Aromatoleum aromaticum EbN1: one gene and its partner. The protein of the gene in region 1 binds, or shares a complex with, the protein of each later gene. Links are inferred from orthologs where the notes say so. Each region holds a gene or a part of one and is shown on either strand. Other genes may lie near its edges. The genes, in order: nusB and rpsJ.

What was found.
Region 2: the proteins of nusB (region 1) and rpsJ are in contact, whole or in part, in a solved structure (PDB 3D3B), measured with the Escherichia coli proteins. The link is inferred for Aromatoleum aromaticum EbN1 from one-to-one orthologs.

Annotation. Positions count from the first base shown.
Region 1 is NC_006513.1:2,105,943-2,112,855, forward strand. What follows is about bases 667-3,599. They hold nusB (transcription antitermination factor NusB), read right to left. Parts: upstream 2,386-3,599; coding sequence 1,948-2,385; downstream 667-1,947. Other genes in these bases: EBN1_RS09975 (DEAD/DEAH box helicase), read left to right, coding at 667-1,707; ribH (6,7-dimethyl-8-ribityllumazine synthase), read right to left, coding at 2,382-2,852; ribBA (bifunctional 3,4-dihydroxy-2-butanone-4-phosphate synthase/GTP cyclohydrolase II), read right to left, coding at 2,936-3,599. Outside these bases: more of EBN1_RS09975, read left to right, coding at 316-666; more of ribBA, read right to left, coding at 3,600-4,045; EBN1_RS09995 (riboflavin synthase), read right to left, coding at 4,108-4,713; protein-disulfide reductase DsbD, read right to left, coding at 4,816-6,630; divalent-cation tolerance protein CutA, read right to left, coding at 6,730-6,913. UniProt on the Escherichia coli protein: Part of the processive rRNA transcription and antitermination complex (rrnTAC). The complex forms an RNA-chaperone ring around the RNA exit tunnel of RNA polymerase (RNAP).
Region 2 is NC_006513.1:2,259,291-2,266,214, reverse strand. The notes cover bases 3,826-6,769. They hold rpsJ (30S ribosomal protein S10), read right to left. Parts: upstream 5,482-6,769; coding sequence 5,170-5,481; downstream 3,826-5,169. Other genes in these bases: fusA (elongation factor G), read right to left, coding at 6,760-6,769; tuf (elongation factor Tu), read right to left, coding at 5,541-6,731; rplC (50S ribosomal protein L3), read right to left, coding at 4,412-5,056; rplD (50S ribosomal protein L4), read right to left, coding at 3,826-4,400. In the rest of the region: rplN (50S ribosomal protein L14), read right to left, coding at 1-185; rpsQ (30S ribosomal protein S17), read right to left, coding at 328-597; rpmC (50S ribosomal protein L29), read right to left, coding at 594-788; rplP (50S ribosomal protein L16), read right to left, coding at 791-1,204; rpsC (30S ribosomal protein S3), read right to left, coding at 1,173-2,009; rplV (50S ribosomal protein L22), read right to left, coding at 2,019-2,348; rpsS (30S ribosomal protein S19), read right to left, coding at 2,358-2,633; rplB (50S ribosomal protein L2), read right to left, coding at 2,644-3,471; rplW (50S ribosomal protein L23), read right to left, coding at 3,478-3,783; more of rplD, read right to left, coding at 3,780-3,825; more of fusA, read right to left, coding at 6,770-6,924. UniProt on the Escherichia coli protein: Involved in the binding of tRNA to the ribosomes. Part of the processive rRNA transcription and antitermination complex (rrnTAC). The complex forms an RNA-chaperone ring around the RNA exit tunnel of RNA polymerase (RNAP).

The DNA of each region.
Region 1 (6,913 bases):
TTTTCCGGTCTATCTCGCGGGAGCAGGATTCCGCGGACCCAGCCGAGGGACTGTATCCACAGCCCCATCGCCTCCGACCCTCCCGTCGAACTCCATTCGTTCTTCTGATCGTATGGCATCGCGAATGCCGGTTGGTGCCGATGCGCGGTCGATTTCCGTCTGTTTTCCCGGCGGAATCCGGCCGGCCCACGCCCATCGCGCGCTTGCCGCCACCGCGTCCCCCATGGGACGGTGCGATGCTTTTTCATTTGCCCGTTCACCCGGGCATCGATTCGGCACGACCATCCGTTGTGCCGGACATACAAGGAAGAACCCATGACGTTCCAGGAACTCGGCCTCCACGAAGCCCTGCTTCAAGCCATCGCAACCACCGGTTACACGGTCCCGACTTCGGTCCAGGAGCAGGCGATCCCGGCCGCGCTCGCCGGTGCCGACCTGATGGTGTCCTCGCATACCGGCAGCGGCAAGACCGCCGCTTTCACGCTTCCGAGCCTGCACCGCCTGATCGACCGCAAGCCCGCGCCCGGCGCCGGTCCGCGCGTGCTGGTGCTGACTCCGACGCGCGAGCTCGCGCAGCAGGTCGAAAAAGCGGTCAAGACTTACGCCCGTAACCTGCGTTACCTGAATACTGCGTGCCTCGTCGGCGGCGCGCCGTTCTTCGCCCAGGCGAAGCTGCTGTCGCGCCCCGTCGACGTCGTCGTCGCGACTCCGGGCCGCCTCATCGATCACCTCAATCGCCGCAAGCTCAAGCTGTCGGACATCGAAGTGCTGGTGCTCGACGAAGCCGACCGCATGCTCGACATGGGGTTCGTCGAGGACATCGAGACCATCGTCGCGGCGACGCCGGCGAGCCGTCAGACGCTGCTGTTCTCGGCAACCCTCGACGGCGTGGTCGGCAACCTCGCGCGCAAGATGACGCGCAATCCGCAGCGCATCGAGATCGCCGCGACGGTCGAGAACCGCGCGAACATCGAGCAGCGTCTGCTGATGGCCGACAACATCGTGCACAAGAACCGCCTGCTCGAATCGCTGCTCGGCGGCGATGACCTGCAGCAGGCCGTCGTCTTCACGGCGACCAAGCGCGGTGCCGAGGAAGTGTCGCTGAACCTGCAGGAAAAAGGCTTTTCGGCCGCTGCGCTGCATGGCGACATGCACCAGACGGCGCGCAACCGCACGCTGGACAAGCTGCGCCAGGGCCGCATCGGCGTGCTCGTCGCGACTGATGTCGCAGCACGCGGCATCGACGTCGCCGGCATCAGCCACGTGATCAACTTCGACGCGCCCCGTCAGGTCGAAGACTACGTGCACCGCATCGGCCGTACCGGTCGTGCCGGCCGCGACGGCATCGCGATCACGTTCTCGGGGCCGCGCGAGATGGGCATCATCCGCGCGATCGAGCGCTTCACCGGCAAACCGCTCGCGGTGCATGTGATCGAAGGCCTCGAGCCGACGCAACGCCCGTCGTCGCCCCGTCGCGCGCCGAGCGGTGGCAAGCCGGGCTTCGGCGGTCGTTCGGGCGGGTCGTCGTACGGCCGTGAAAGCCGTGACAGTCGTCCGGGGGCCGGCAAAGGCTGGTCGTCGGAGTCGCCATCCGGGAACCGGGGCGGCTATGGTCGTGACGGTGGCGCCGGTCGCAGCGAAGGGAGCCGCTTCGGCGGCGACCGTCCGGAGGGCGCCCGCCGCCCGCGCCCGACGGCGCGCGGCTGAACGATTGCTCGGGCGGCCATTCACGGGCCGTCCTGCGACGAGGTGCGGGCGGATGAGCCGCTCGCACCTCGTCGTGCACCCGGACCGGTCGCTCCCTTTGTAGGCCGGGATGAAAAAAGCGCGGAACCGCGACAATGCGGTTCCGCGCTTTTTGCTTTTTGGTGCCGCGCCGGCTTCGACGGTCGCCGTGTGCGCGTCCCGGCGGGACTGGACCCTGCTGCTGCGGCCCCGCCGCCGGCTTCAGCTGCGGCCGGCGCTGACTTCGGTGACGCGCAGCTGCGTCGCGAGCTTGTCGAGGACGCCGTTGACGAAACGGTGACCGTCGGTGCCGCCGTAGCTTTTCGCCAGCTCGATCGCCTCGTTGATGATGACGCGGTACGGCGTGTCGAGGTTGTGCTTGAGTTCGTGCGTCGCGAGCAGCAGGATTGCGCGTTCGACCGGGGACAGTTCATGCACGGCGCGATGGATGAACGGCGCGAACTCTGCCTGCAGGTCGTCGACGTTGTTCAGCGTGCCGCGCAGCAGGCTGATGAAGAGCTCGCGGTCGGCCTTGTCGAAGCCTGAGACCTGGCTGACATGCTCCTCGATGAGCAGCATCGAGTTGGCCGAAAGCAGCCATTGGTAAATCCCCTGCAGCGCGAACTCGCGCGCCCGGCGGCGGGCAGCCTTGCTGCTCATTGGAGCTGCTTCAACAGCTTGGCCATCTCGATCGCGGTGCGGGCGCAGTCGGCGCCTTTTTCCTGCATCCGCGCGAGGGCCTGGTCGTCGTCTTCGGTCGTCAGCACGCCGTTGGCGATCGGCATGCCGGTGTCGAGTCCGACACGGTTGATGCCGCTGCCCGTTTCGTTCGACACCAGCTCGAAGTGGTAAGTCTCGCCGCGGATCACCGCGCCGAGCGCGATCAGCGCATCGAAGCGGCCGCTGCGCGCCATCGTCTGCAGCGCCAGCGGGATTTCCAGTGCCCCCGGAACGGTGGCGATGCGCATCAGTTCCGGCGACACGTTCAGGCGCAGCAGCTCGGCGGTGCAGGCCGACAGCAGGCCTTCACAGACGTCCTGGTTGAAGCGGCTCATGACGATGCCGACGCGCAAGCCGCGGCCGTCGAGGTCGGTTTCGAATTCGGGAATGTTGTCGTAACGGGCCATGTTCGATTCTTCAAAGACAAAAAGGCCGGCAGCACGGCCGCGATGCGCGACGGCTCCGGCGCGAAAGGTTCAGGGTAACACCCTCAGGGGCGCTCGACGAAGCCGGTGATCTCGAGACCGAAGCCCGCCATGCTCGGGATCTTGCGCGGGCTCGCGAGGAGGCGCATCTTGCCGACCTTCAGGTCGCGCAGGATCTGCGCGCCGACGCCGAAGAGGCGCGCGTCCCACTTCGCCGCGAGCGAGGTGTCGCCACGCAGGCCGGCGAGCAGTTCGCTGCCCGATTGCGGCCGATAGAGCAGCACGATGACGCCCTGTTCGGCTTCGGCCAGGCGCGCCATCGCCTGGTTGACGGGGAAAGTGTGGCGGCCGCTCTCGGGATCGATGAAGTCGACGACCGAGATCGGCTCGTGCACGCGCACCAGGGTTTCGCGCTCGGGGCGGATTTCGCCGTGCGAGAGCGCGAAATGCACTTCGCCGCTCGTCTTGTCCTCGAACGCGGCGAGCCGGAAGCGGCCGTACGGCGTCTCGACGTCCTTCTCGGCGACGCGCTCGACGAGGTGCTCGTTCGCCGAACGGTACTCGATGAGGTCGCGGATCGCGCCGATCTTCAGGCCGTGCTCCTTCGCGAACTCGACCAGATCCGGCAGCCGCGCCATCGTGCCGTCGTCCTTGAGGATCTCGCAGATCACCGACGCCGGCTCGAGCCCGGCCAGCGCTGCGAGATCGCACCCCGCTTCGGTGTGGCCGGCGCGGATCAGCACGCCGCCTTTCTGCGCCATCAGCGGGAAGATGTGGCCGGGCTGCACGATGTCGGCCGGCTTCGCGTGCCGCGCGACGGCCGCCTGCACCGTGCGCGAGCGGTCGTGGGCGGAAATGCCGGTCGTGACGCCTTCAGCCGCCTCGATCGAGGTCGTGAAAGCGGTGCCGTGCGGCGAGCGGTTGTCGCGCACCATCAGGTGCAGGTCGAGCTGGCGGCAGCGCGCTTCGGTCAGCGTCAGGCAGATCAGCCCGCGGCCGAATTTCGCCATGAAGTTGATCGCTTCCGGCGTCACGTGTTCTGCGGCGAGCACGAGGTCGCCTTCGTTCTCGCGGTCTTCCTCGTCGACGAGCACGACCATGCGGCCGGCGCGGATGTCCTCGACGATCTCGGTGATCGGGGCGAGTGCGCTCGTGCCGGCGCCGGGCCGTCCCAAGCCGGCGCGTTCCCCCTCGGGGGGCAGCGAGCCCGATTGCGGGCGAGCGTGGGGGTTGTCGATCATTGTGCGGATTCCTCGCGCCACGCGAGCATGCGTTCGACGTAACGGGCGATGAGGTCGATCTCGAGATTGACGCGGCTGCCGGCGGCGAGCTGCTTGAGATTCGTCACGGCGACGGTGTGCGGGATCAGGTTGATCGAGAATTCGCGGGCTTCGACGCGGTTCACCGTGAGGCTCACGCCGTTGACCGTGATCGACCCTTTCTTCGCGATGTAGCCGGCGAGCGCCGCGGGGGCACGGATCACGAGGTCGTGGCTTTCGCCGACCGGCGTAAAGCTCACGACTTCACCGACGCCGTCGACGTGGCCGGTGACGAGGTGCCCGCCCAGCCGGTCCGCGAGGCACAGCGCCTTCTCGAGATTGACTTCGTTGCCGACCGTGTCGAGGCCGGTGGTGCAGTTCAGCGTTTCACGCGATACGTCGAACTGCACGCGGCTGCCGTCGAGCGCGACGACGGTCAGGCAGACGCCGCTGTTCGCGATGCTGTCGCCGATCTGCACGTCGGCGAGGTCCAGTCCGTCGGCATCCACGATAAGGCGCACGCCGTCCTGGAGAGCTTCGATACGTTCGATTCGGCCGCAGGCGGCCACGATTCCGGAAAACATGATGGAGGGACGGGCAAGTGGGGAAGCAGCGATTGTAGGCGAAAGTGGGCGAAAAACGGTGGATTGCCAATCGCTTTCCGCCGCGGCCTCTTCGCGCCGGGTTCAGCGCAGCGCGCGGTCGAGCAATTCGCCGAACGGCTCCGCGGCCATGAATCCGACGACTCGCAGGCCGTCGCGCTCCTTGCCGTCGCGATCGAAGAAGATCGTTCCCGGCGGACCGAACAGCGTGAAACGCTTCAGCAGCGCCTTGTCGTCGTCGCTGTTCGCGGTGACGTCGGCCTTCAGCAGCAGCATGCGCTCCATGCGCGCCTGCACCGCGCCGTCGCTGAACGTGAAGCGCTCCATCTCCTTGCACGACACGCACCAGTCGGCGTAGAAATCGAGCATCACCGGCCGATCGGCCGACGCGAGGCGCGCGTCGAGCTCGGCGACGGACGCGACTTTCTCGAAACGCGGCGCTGTCGCCACCGACGCCGACGCTTCGGCCCGCAGCACCGCGAGCGGCTGCAGCGGGTCGCGCGAACCCGCCAGCGCACCGACGAACATCGCCGCCCCGGCGATCAGCATGACGACGCCGGTGCCTTTCCAGAAGCGCGCCCAGCCTTTCGCGTGCGCCGGCAGCGGATCGATCGCGTGCAGGAAAATGCCCGAGAACAGCAGCAGCGCCGCCCACGCGAGCATCGTCACGAGGGCCGGGACGACCGGCGTCAGCAGCCACACCGCGACGCCGAGCAGCATCACGCCGAACGCTTTCCTGACGCCTTCCATCCACGGTCCGACTTTCGGCAGCACCGAGCGCGCGGCGACACCGACTGCGATCAGCGGCGCGCCCATGCCGAGCGCCATGACGAACAGCGCGACTCCGCCGAGCGTCGCGTTGCCGGTCTGCGCGATGTAGAGCAGCGCCCCGGCGAGCGGTGCGGCGACGCACGGCCCGACGATCAGCGCCGACAGCACGCCCATGACCGCGACGCCGCCCAGACTGCCGCCTTTCTGGTGATTCGCGGTCGAGCTCAGGCGGCTCTGCAGCGCGCTCGGCAGTTGCAGCTCGTAGAAGCCGAACATCGACAGCGCCAGCAGCACGAACACCAGCGCGAAGGCGCCGAGCACCCACGCGTTCTGCAGCGCGGCCGACAGCAGCGTGCCGGAGATGCCCGCTGCGACCCCGGCCACGGCATAGGCCGCCGCCATGCCGAGGACGTACACGAGCGACAGCGCGAAAGCGCGTCCGCGCGAGATGTGGTGGCCATGGCCGACGATGACGCCCGAGATGATCGGGATCATCGGAAAAGTGCAGGGCGTGAAAGCGAGCAGCAGGCCGAAGCCGAAGAAGCTCAACAGGATCAGCGGTACGCTCGCGTCGCGCAGCAGGCCGGCAATGCGCCCGCTTTCGTCGCCGCTCGGCGCCGTGCCCGTGCCCGCGCCTGCGGTGCTGCCGGGCGACAGGAAGCGGTCGATGAAGCTGCCGCCGGCCGCGACCGGCGTCGCTGTCAGGTCGATGTCGGTGCTCTGCTGCGTCGGCGGGTAGCAGATGCCGCCGTCCCAGCAGCCCTGGCTCGTCGCGGTCAGGCGGAACGCGGTGACGCCTTCGGCTGCGATGACCGGCAGCAGGATCCGGATCTCGTCGCGGTACGTTTCGACGTCGCCGAAGAATTCGTCGTGCCTGATCTTGCCCGGGGCGCGTTCCGGAATGCCGAGCTGCACGGTCGGCGGGTCGGCGGTGAACTTGAACTTGTCGCCGTAAAGGTAGTAGTCGTCGGCGATGTCGAACGTGATCTCGACGGTGGCCGGGTCGAGCGCGCGAGCGGCGAAGCGGAAGGCTTTTTCGGGTTCGATCGGGCTGCCTTGCGCGAATGTCGGCGGGAGCAGGGCAAGCAGGCTGGCCAGGGCGGCCAGCAGTAACAGGAGGCGGCGCATCGGTTCGGAAAAAGTGTCGGAATTAGTCGGATTCTGGGGCGTGGCCGGCAACGGAGCCTGAACCGGGATCAAGCCGTCCGAAGATGACGCACTGCGCGGTCACGGGGTCGGTCTGTGCCCGGTGGATGCCAGAGCCGTCTCTGCGGCCACCCAGTCGAGATAAGCAGGCAGACCCCGCACAACAGGGACCGCGATGATCTCCGGAAGTTCGTATGGGTGCGCGGCGCGGACCGCGGCTTCGAGCGCCGCGTAGCGGTCGGCGCTCGTCTTGATGAGCAACGGT
Region 2 (6,924 bases), 150 kb from region 1 along the record:
ACGACGGCGCTGTAGATATCGCCCTTTTTCACGCGCCCACGGGGCGCGGCATCCTTGACGGTGACCTTGATGATGTCGCCGATACCCGCGTAGCGGCGCTTGGAACCACCAAGGACCTTGATGCACATCACTGAACGCGCACCGGTATTGTCGGCAACGTCCAGCCTGGACTGCATTTGAATCATGAATTTATCTCCAACTTGCCCCGCTACAGCGGTCAGTCTTGGAACCCGTACGGGTAGAAAGCCCCGAAGAGCGAAAAGCAAAGATAAAAACTATAACAGCTTGGCGCTGCATTGCCAAGCTGTCCGAAAACCTACACTACGCTCAGATGACCCGAGCCTTCTCGAGCACCTTGGCCACACGCCACGACTTGGTCTTTGAAATCGGACGGCATTCCTCGATTTCAACCAGATCGCCGGCCGCTGCTCCACCGTCTTCGACGTGCGCGTGATACTTCGCGGACCGCGTGATCACCTTGCCGTAGAGCTCGTGCTTCACACGGCGCTCGACGAGAACCGTCACCGTGTTCTGCATCTTGTCGCTGACCACACGTCCAACGAGCGCGCGCCTGACTTTTTCGATCTGCTCGGTCATTTCTGCACCGCCTTTTCCTGCAGGAGCGTGCGGACGCGCGCGATGTCGCGACGCACTTTCCCGAGTTGGCTCGTATTGCCGAGCTGCTGAGTCGCAAGTTGCATACGCAACGAAAACTGCGCTTTCAGCAGTTCGAGCAATTCTTGATTCAATTCACCGGCGCTCTTCGCGCGGAGTTCACTCGCTTTCATGCTCACCCCATTTGACGATGAACAAAGACCGTCTCGAGCGGAAGCTTCGCAGCAGCAAGCCGGAACGCTTCGCGGGCGAGCGTCTCGTCGACACCGTCCATCTCATACAACACCTTGCCGGGCTGAATCTCGGCAACCCAGTATTCCGGGTTCCCCTTGCCGTTACCCATCCGCACTTCAGCTGGCTTCTTCGAGATCGGCTTGTCCGGGAAAATCCGGATCCAGATGCGCCCGCCCCGCTTGATGTGCCGGGTCATCGCCCGTCGTGCGGACTCGATCTGACGGGCGGTCAGACGACCGCGGCCGATCGCCTTGAGCCCGAACTCGCCGAAACTGACTTTGGCGCCGCGCGTCGCGATCCCGGTGTTCCGGCCCTTCTGCTCCTTACGATACTTCCTTCTCGACGGCTGCAGCATCGTCTACTCCCGCTTTCCTGGTCCGGGTGCCGGCCTTGTCGCCAGCTCCCGCTTGTTCGGCACCCGTGCGACGTGCGGGGCGCTTGGCGCCGCGGTTGTCACCGGCATCATTGCGAGGCGCGCGGCGACCGCGACGAGCCTCGTTCTCGTTCTCGACGACCGCAGGCCGCTCGTTGCGCCCGAGCATCTCACCCTTGTACACCCACACCTTGATACCGATGATGCCGTAGGTGGTCTTCGCTTCGGATACGCCATAGTCGATATCGGCACGCAGCGTATGCAGCGGAACGCGGCCTTCGCGGTACCACTCGGTGCGAGCGATTTCGGCGCCGTTCAGTCGTCCGGCGCTCATGATCTTGATGCCCTGTGCGCCGAGCCGCATTGCATTCTGCATTGCGCGCTTCATGGCGCGGCGGAACATGATCCGCTTTTCGAGCTGCTGGGCGATCGAGTCGGCGATCAGCTTGGCATCGACTTCCGGCTTGCGCACTTCTTCGATATTGACGTGCACCGGCACGCCCATGATCTTCTGAAGCTCGCGCTTGAGCAGTTCGATGTCCTCGCCCTTCTTGCCGATCACGACACCAGGGCGTGCGCTGAAAAGGGTGATCCGTGCGTTCTTCGCCGGGCGTTCGATGACAACGCGCCCCACCGATGCGTGAGCAAGACGCTTCTTGAGAAAATCGCGGACTTTCAGGTCCTCGTGCAACATTCTCGAGTAATCACCGCTCGATGCGAACCAACGGGAATTCCAATCACGAGTGACCGCAAGGCGGAACCCGGTCGGATGAATTTTCTGACCCATATGTACCCCTTATTCCCCGACGGTCACGTAGATGTGGCAGGTCGGCTTGAGAATGCGGGCCCCGCGTCCCTTTGCCCGCGCCGCAAAGCGCTTCAGCGACATGCCTTCCTCGACGTAGATCGTCTTGACCTTGAGGGTGTCAATATCTGCGCCATCGTTGTGTTCTGCATTGGCAATCGCCGACTCCATCACTTTGCGGATGATCTGCGCGCCCTTTTTCGGCGAGAAGGCAAGGATGTTGAGTGCCTGATCAACCGGCCTGCCCCGCACCTGGTCCGCCACCAGCCGCCCCTTCTGGGCCGACAGGCGAACGCCGCGGAGAATTGCTCTGGTTTCCATGATGACTCCTTACCTCTTCGCCTTCTTGCTCGCCGCGTGCCCCTTGAACGTACGGGTCAGGGCGAACTCGCCGAGCTTGTGACCAACCATGTTTTCCGACACGAAGACCGGAACATGCTGCCGACCGTTATGGACCGCAATCGTCAGGCCGACGAAGTCCGGCAACACCGTCGAGCGACGGGACCAGGTCTTGATCGGGCGCTTGTCGTTGCTCGTCCGCACGGCGTCGACCTTCTTGAGCAGATGCGCGTCGACAAACGGGCCTTTTTTAATAGAACGTGCCATTTGTTACCCCTTAACGCTTGTGACGACGCTGCACGATCATCGTGTCGGTGCGCTTGTTGCTGCGCGTGCGGTAGCCCTTCGCCGGCTGACCCCACGGGCTGCGCGCCACGCCGCCTTCGCCGGTCCGGCCCTCGCCACCACCGTGCGGGTGATCGACCGGATTCATCGCTACACCGCGGACCGTCGGACGGATACCGCGCCAGCGGTTCGCGCCCGCCTTGCCGATCTTGCGCAGGCCGTGCTCTTCGTTGCCGACGACGCCGATGGCGGCACGGCACTCGACGTGCACCCGGCGAACTTCGCCGGAGCGCAACCGGAGCTGAGCGTATGCGCCTTCACGGGCGAGCAGCTGCACCGAAGTGCCTGCAGCACGCGCGATCTGTGCCCCCTTGCCCGGCATCAGCTCGACACAGTGAATCGTGGAACCGACCGGAATATTCCGGATCGGCAGCACGTTGCCCGCCTTGATCGGCGCTTCCGGTCCGCTGAGGACCGTCTGCCCCACTTCGAGCCCCTTCGGCGCGATGATGTAGGCGCGCTCGCCGTCGGCGTAGCAGATCAGCGCAATGTTCGCGGAACGGTTCGGGTCGTACTCGACACGCTCGACGCGAGCTGCGATGCCGTCCTTGTTGCGACGGAAATCCACCAGACGGTAATGCTGCTTGTGCCCACCACCCTGGTGACGGACGGTGATGCGGCCGCTGTTGTTGCGGCCGGCGTTCTTCGACTGCTTCTCGACCAGCGCGGCATGCGGACGCCCCTTGTAGAGATCCGCATTGACGACCTTGACCATCGCGCGACGGCCGGCAGACGTAGGCTTAAGTTTTACCAGTGCCATGATTCCTCACTCCCCGGCCGCGAAGTTGATTTCCTGGCCCGGCTTGAGGCAGACGAACGCCTTCTTCCAGTCCTTGCGGCGGCCGGTCATCTTGCCGAAACGCTTGACCTTGCCTTTCACGTTCGCAATCTGCACCGACTTCACTTCAACCTTGAAGAGCAACTCGACAGCCGCCTTGACTTCGGGCTTGGTCGCGGTCGACGCAACCTTGAACACAACCTGCTCGTTCTTGTCGGCGACATACGTCGCCTTTTCGGAGATCTGGGGCGCGAGCAGCACCTGCATCAGACGCTCTTGGCTAAATCCGCTCATTGCCAGGCCTCCTCCATCTTGGCCAGCGCACCCTTGGTCACGATGACCCGGTCGTAGTGCACAAGCGACACCGGATCCGTCTCGCTGACCTCGAGAACCAGCACCTTGTGCAGGTTCCGTGACGACAGGAACAGGTTTTCATCGAACTCGTCGGTAATGACCAGCACCGAATCGAGCCCCATGCCTTTGAGCTTCTGCGACAGCAGGCGGGTCTTCGGCGCCTCGACGCTGAAATTCTCGACGATCGCCAGACGGTCTTCACGCGCAAGCTGCGAAAGGATCGACGCCACGCCGGCGCGGTACATCTTGCGGTTCAGCTTCTGCGAGAAGTTGTCTTCGGGCGAATTCGGGAAAACCCGGCCACCTCCGCGCCACAACGGGCTCGACGCCATACCGGCACGAGCGCGGCCGGTGCCTTTCTGGCGCCACGGCTTGCGCGTCGACTTGGAAACTTCCGCACGACCTTTCTGCGCGCGATTGCCCGAGCGGGCATTGGCCATGTACGCCACAACGACCTGATGGATCAGGGCTTCGTTGTAGTCGCGCCCGAACAGCGCATCAGAGGCCTGCAGCGTTGCCGACTGCGCACCCTGATCATTCAATAATTTAAGTTCCATTACGCCCTCGCTCAGCCACGGGCCTTGACCGCCGGGCGGACGATCACGTCGCCGCCCTTCGAGCCGGGTACCGCCCCCTTCACCAGGAGCAACTGACGCTCAACATCGACGCGAACCACTTCGAGACCCTGAGTGGTGCACGTGGTGTTGCCGTACTGTCCGGCCATCCGCTTGCCGGGAAAGACCCGACCCGGATCCTGAGCCATGCCGATCGAGCCCGGCGCGTTATGCGACACGGAGTTGCCGTGCGACGCGCGGTTCGACGAGAAATTGTGCCGCTTGCCCACTCCGGAAAAACCCTTGCCAATCGACGTACCGGTGACATCCACCTTTTGCCCGACTGCAAAGAGGTCAACCCCGACGACGTCACCGGCCTTGAAGCCAGCGACCTGCTCGGTTTCGACACGAAATTCCTTGAGCATGTGACCGGCTTCGACGCCGGCCTTGGCAAGGTGCCCGGCAAGGGGCTTTCCAACCCGACTCGCGCGACGCTTGCCGAAAGTCACCTGCACGGCGGCGTAACCGTCGCTTTCAGGCGTCTTGATTTGGGTTACGCGATTGTTGGACACGTCAAGCACCGTCACCGGGACACTCCTGCCGTCCTCGGCGAAGATGCGAGTCATGCCAACCTTGCGTCCCACAAGGCCTAGACTCATCTTCTTCTCCTGTCCCCGGTTACGATTGACCGGGCCCTATCACGTAAATTGCGCCCAAAGGCGCAAAGGCCGGATTATACCGGCCTTTCGCAAAGCTCCGCAACTAGCGCGGCTTACTGCAACTTGATCTCGACATCAACCCCGGCGGGGAGATCCAGCTTCATCAGCGCATCGACCGTCTTGTCGGTCGGGTCGATGATGTCCATCAGGCGCTGGTGGGTACGAATCTCGAACTGGTCGCGCGATGCCTTGTTGACGTGCGGCGAGCGCAGCAGGTCGAAACGCTCGATACGGGTCGGCAGCGGCACGGGGCCGCGGACCACCGCACCCGTGCGCTTGGCGGTATCGACGATCTCGAGAGCGGACTGATCGATCAGCCGGTAGTCGAACGCCTTCAAACGGATGCGAATTTTCTGGTTTTGCATGGATGAAATCCTGAAAGAGCGAAAACCCGGGGCAACGAACCCCGGGCGGAGACGAGCAATTACTCGATGATCTTGGCGACGACCCCGGCGCCGACGGTACGACCGCCTTCGCGGATCGCGAACCGCAGGCCTTCTTCCATCGCGATCGGCGCCATCAGCTTGACGGTGATCGACACGTTGTCGCCCGGCATGACCATCTCGGTGCCTTCGGGCAGCTCGATCGAACCGGTCACGTCGGTCGTGCGGAAGTAGAACTGCGGACGATAGTTGTTGAAGAACGGCGTGTGGCGCCCGCCTTCTTCCTTCGACAGCACGTACACTTCACCGGTGAAATGCGTGTGCGGCTTGATCGAACCGGGCTTGCACAGCACCTGGCCGCGCTCGACGTCCTCGCGCTTGGTGCCGCGCAGCAGCACGCCGACGTTGTCGCCCGCCTGGCCCTGGTCGAGCAGCTTGCGGAACATCTCGACGCCGGTGCAGGTGGTCTTGACCGTCGCCTTGATGCCGACGATCTCGACTTCCTCGCCGACCTTGACGATGCCGCGCTCGACGCGGCCGGTCACCACCGTGCCGCGGCCCGAGATCGAGAACACGTCTTCGATCGGCAGCAGGAACGGGCGGTCGATCGCGCGCTCCGGAGTCGGGATGTAGCTGTCGAGCGCTTCGGCCAGGCGGAAGATCGCCGGCTCGCCGATGTCGCTCTGGTCGCCTTCGAGCGCCTTGAGCGCCGAGCCCTTGATGATCGGCACATCGTCGCCCGGGAAGTCGTACTTCGACAGCAGCTCGCGCACTTCCATCTCGACGAGCTCCAAGAGCTCTTCGTCGTCGACCATGTCGCACTTGTTCAGGAACACGATGATGTACGGCACGCCGACCTGGCGCGCGAGCAGGATGTGCTCGCGCGTCTGCGGCATCGGGCCGTCGGCAGCCGAGCACACCAGGATCGCGCCGTCCATCTGCGCGGCACCGGTGATCATGTTCTTCACGTAGTCGGCGTGACCCGGGCAGTCGACGTGCGCGTAGTGACGGTTGGCCGTCTCGTACTCGACGTGAGCGGTGTTGATCGTGATGCCGCGCGCTTTCTCTTCGGGCGCCGCGTCGATCTGGTCGTAGGCTTTCGCCTCGCCGCCGAACTTCTTCGACAGGATCGTCGTGATCGCCGCCGTCAGGGTGGTCTTGCCGTGGTCGACGTGACCGATCGTCCCGACGTTTACGTGCGGTTTCGTCCGCTCAAACTTGCCTTTCGCCATTGCTCAATTCCTCGCTTCGGTTCGTTGATTACTTGCGATTGTTGATCACCGCTTCCGCCACGCTCTTCGGCGCCTCGGAATAGTGCTTGAATTCCATCGAATACGTCGCGCGACCCTGCGTCAACGACCGCAGTTGCGTCGCGTAACCGAACATCTCGGCGAGCGGCACTTCGGCCTTGACCTCTTTCATGCC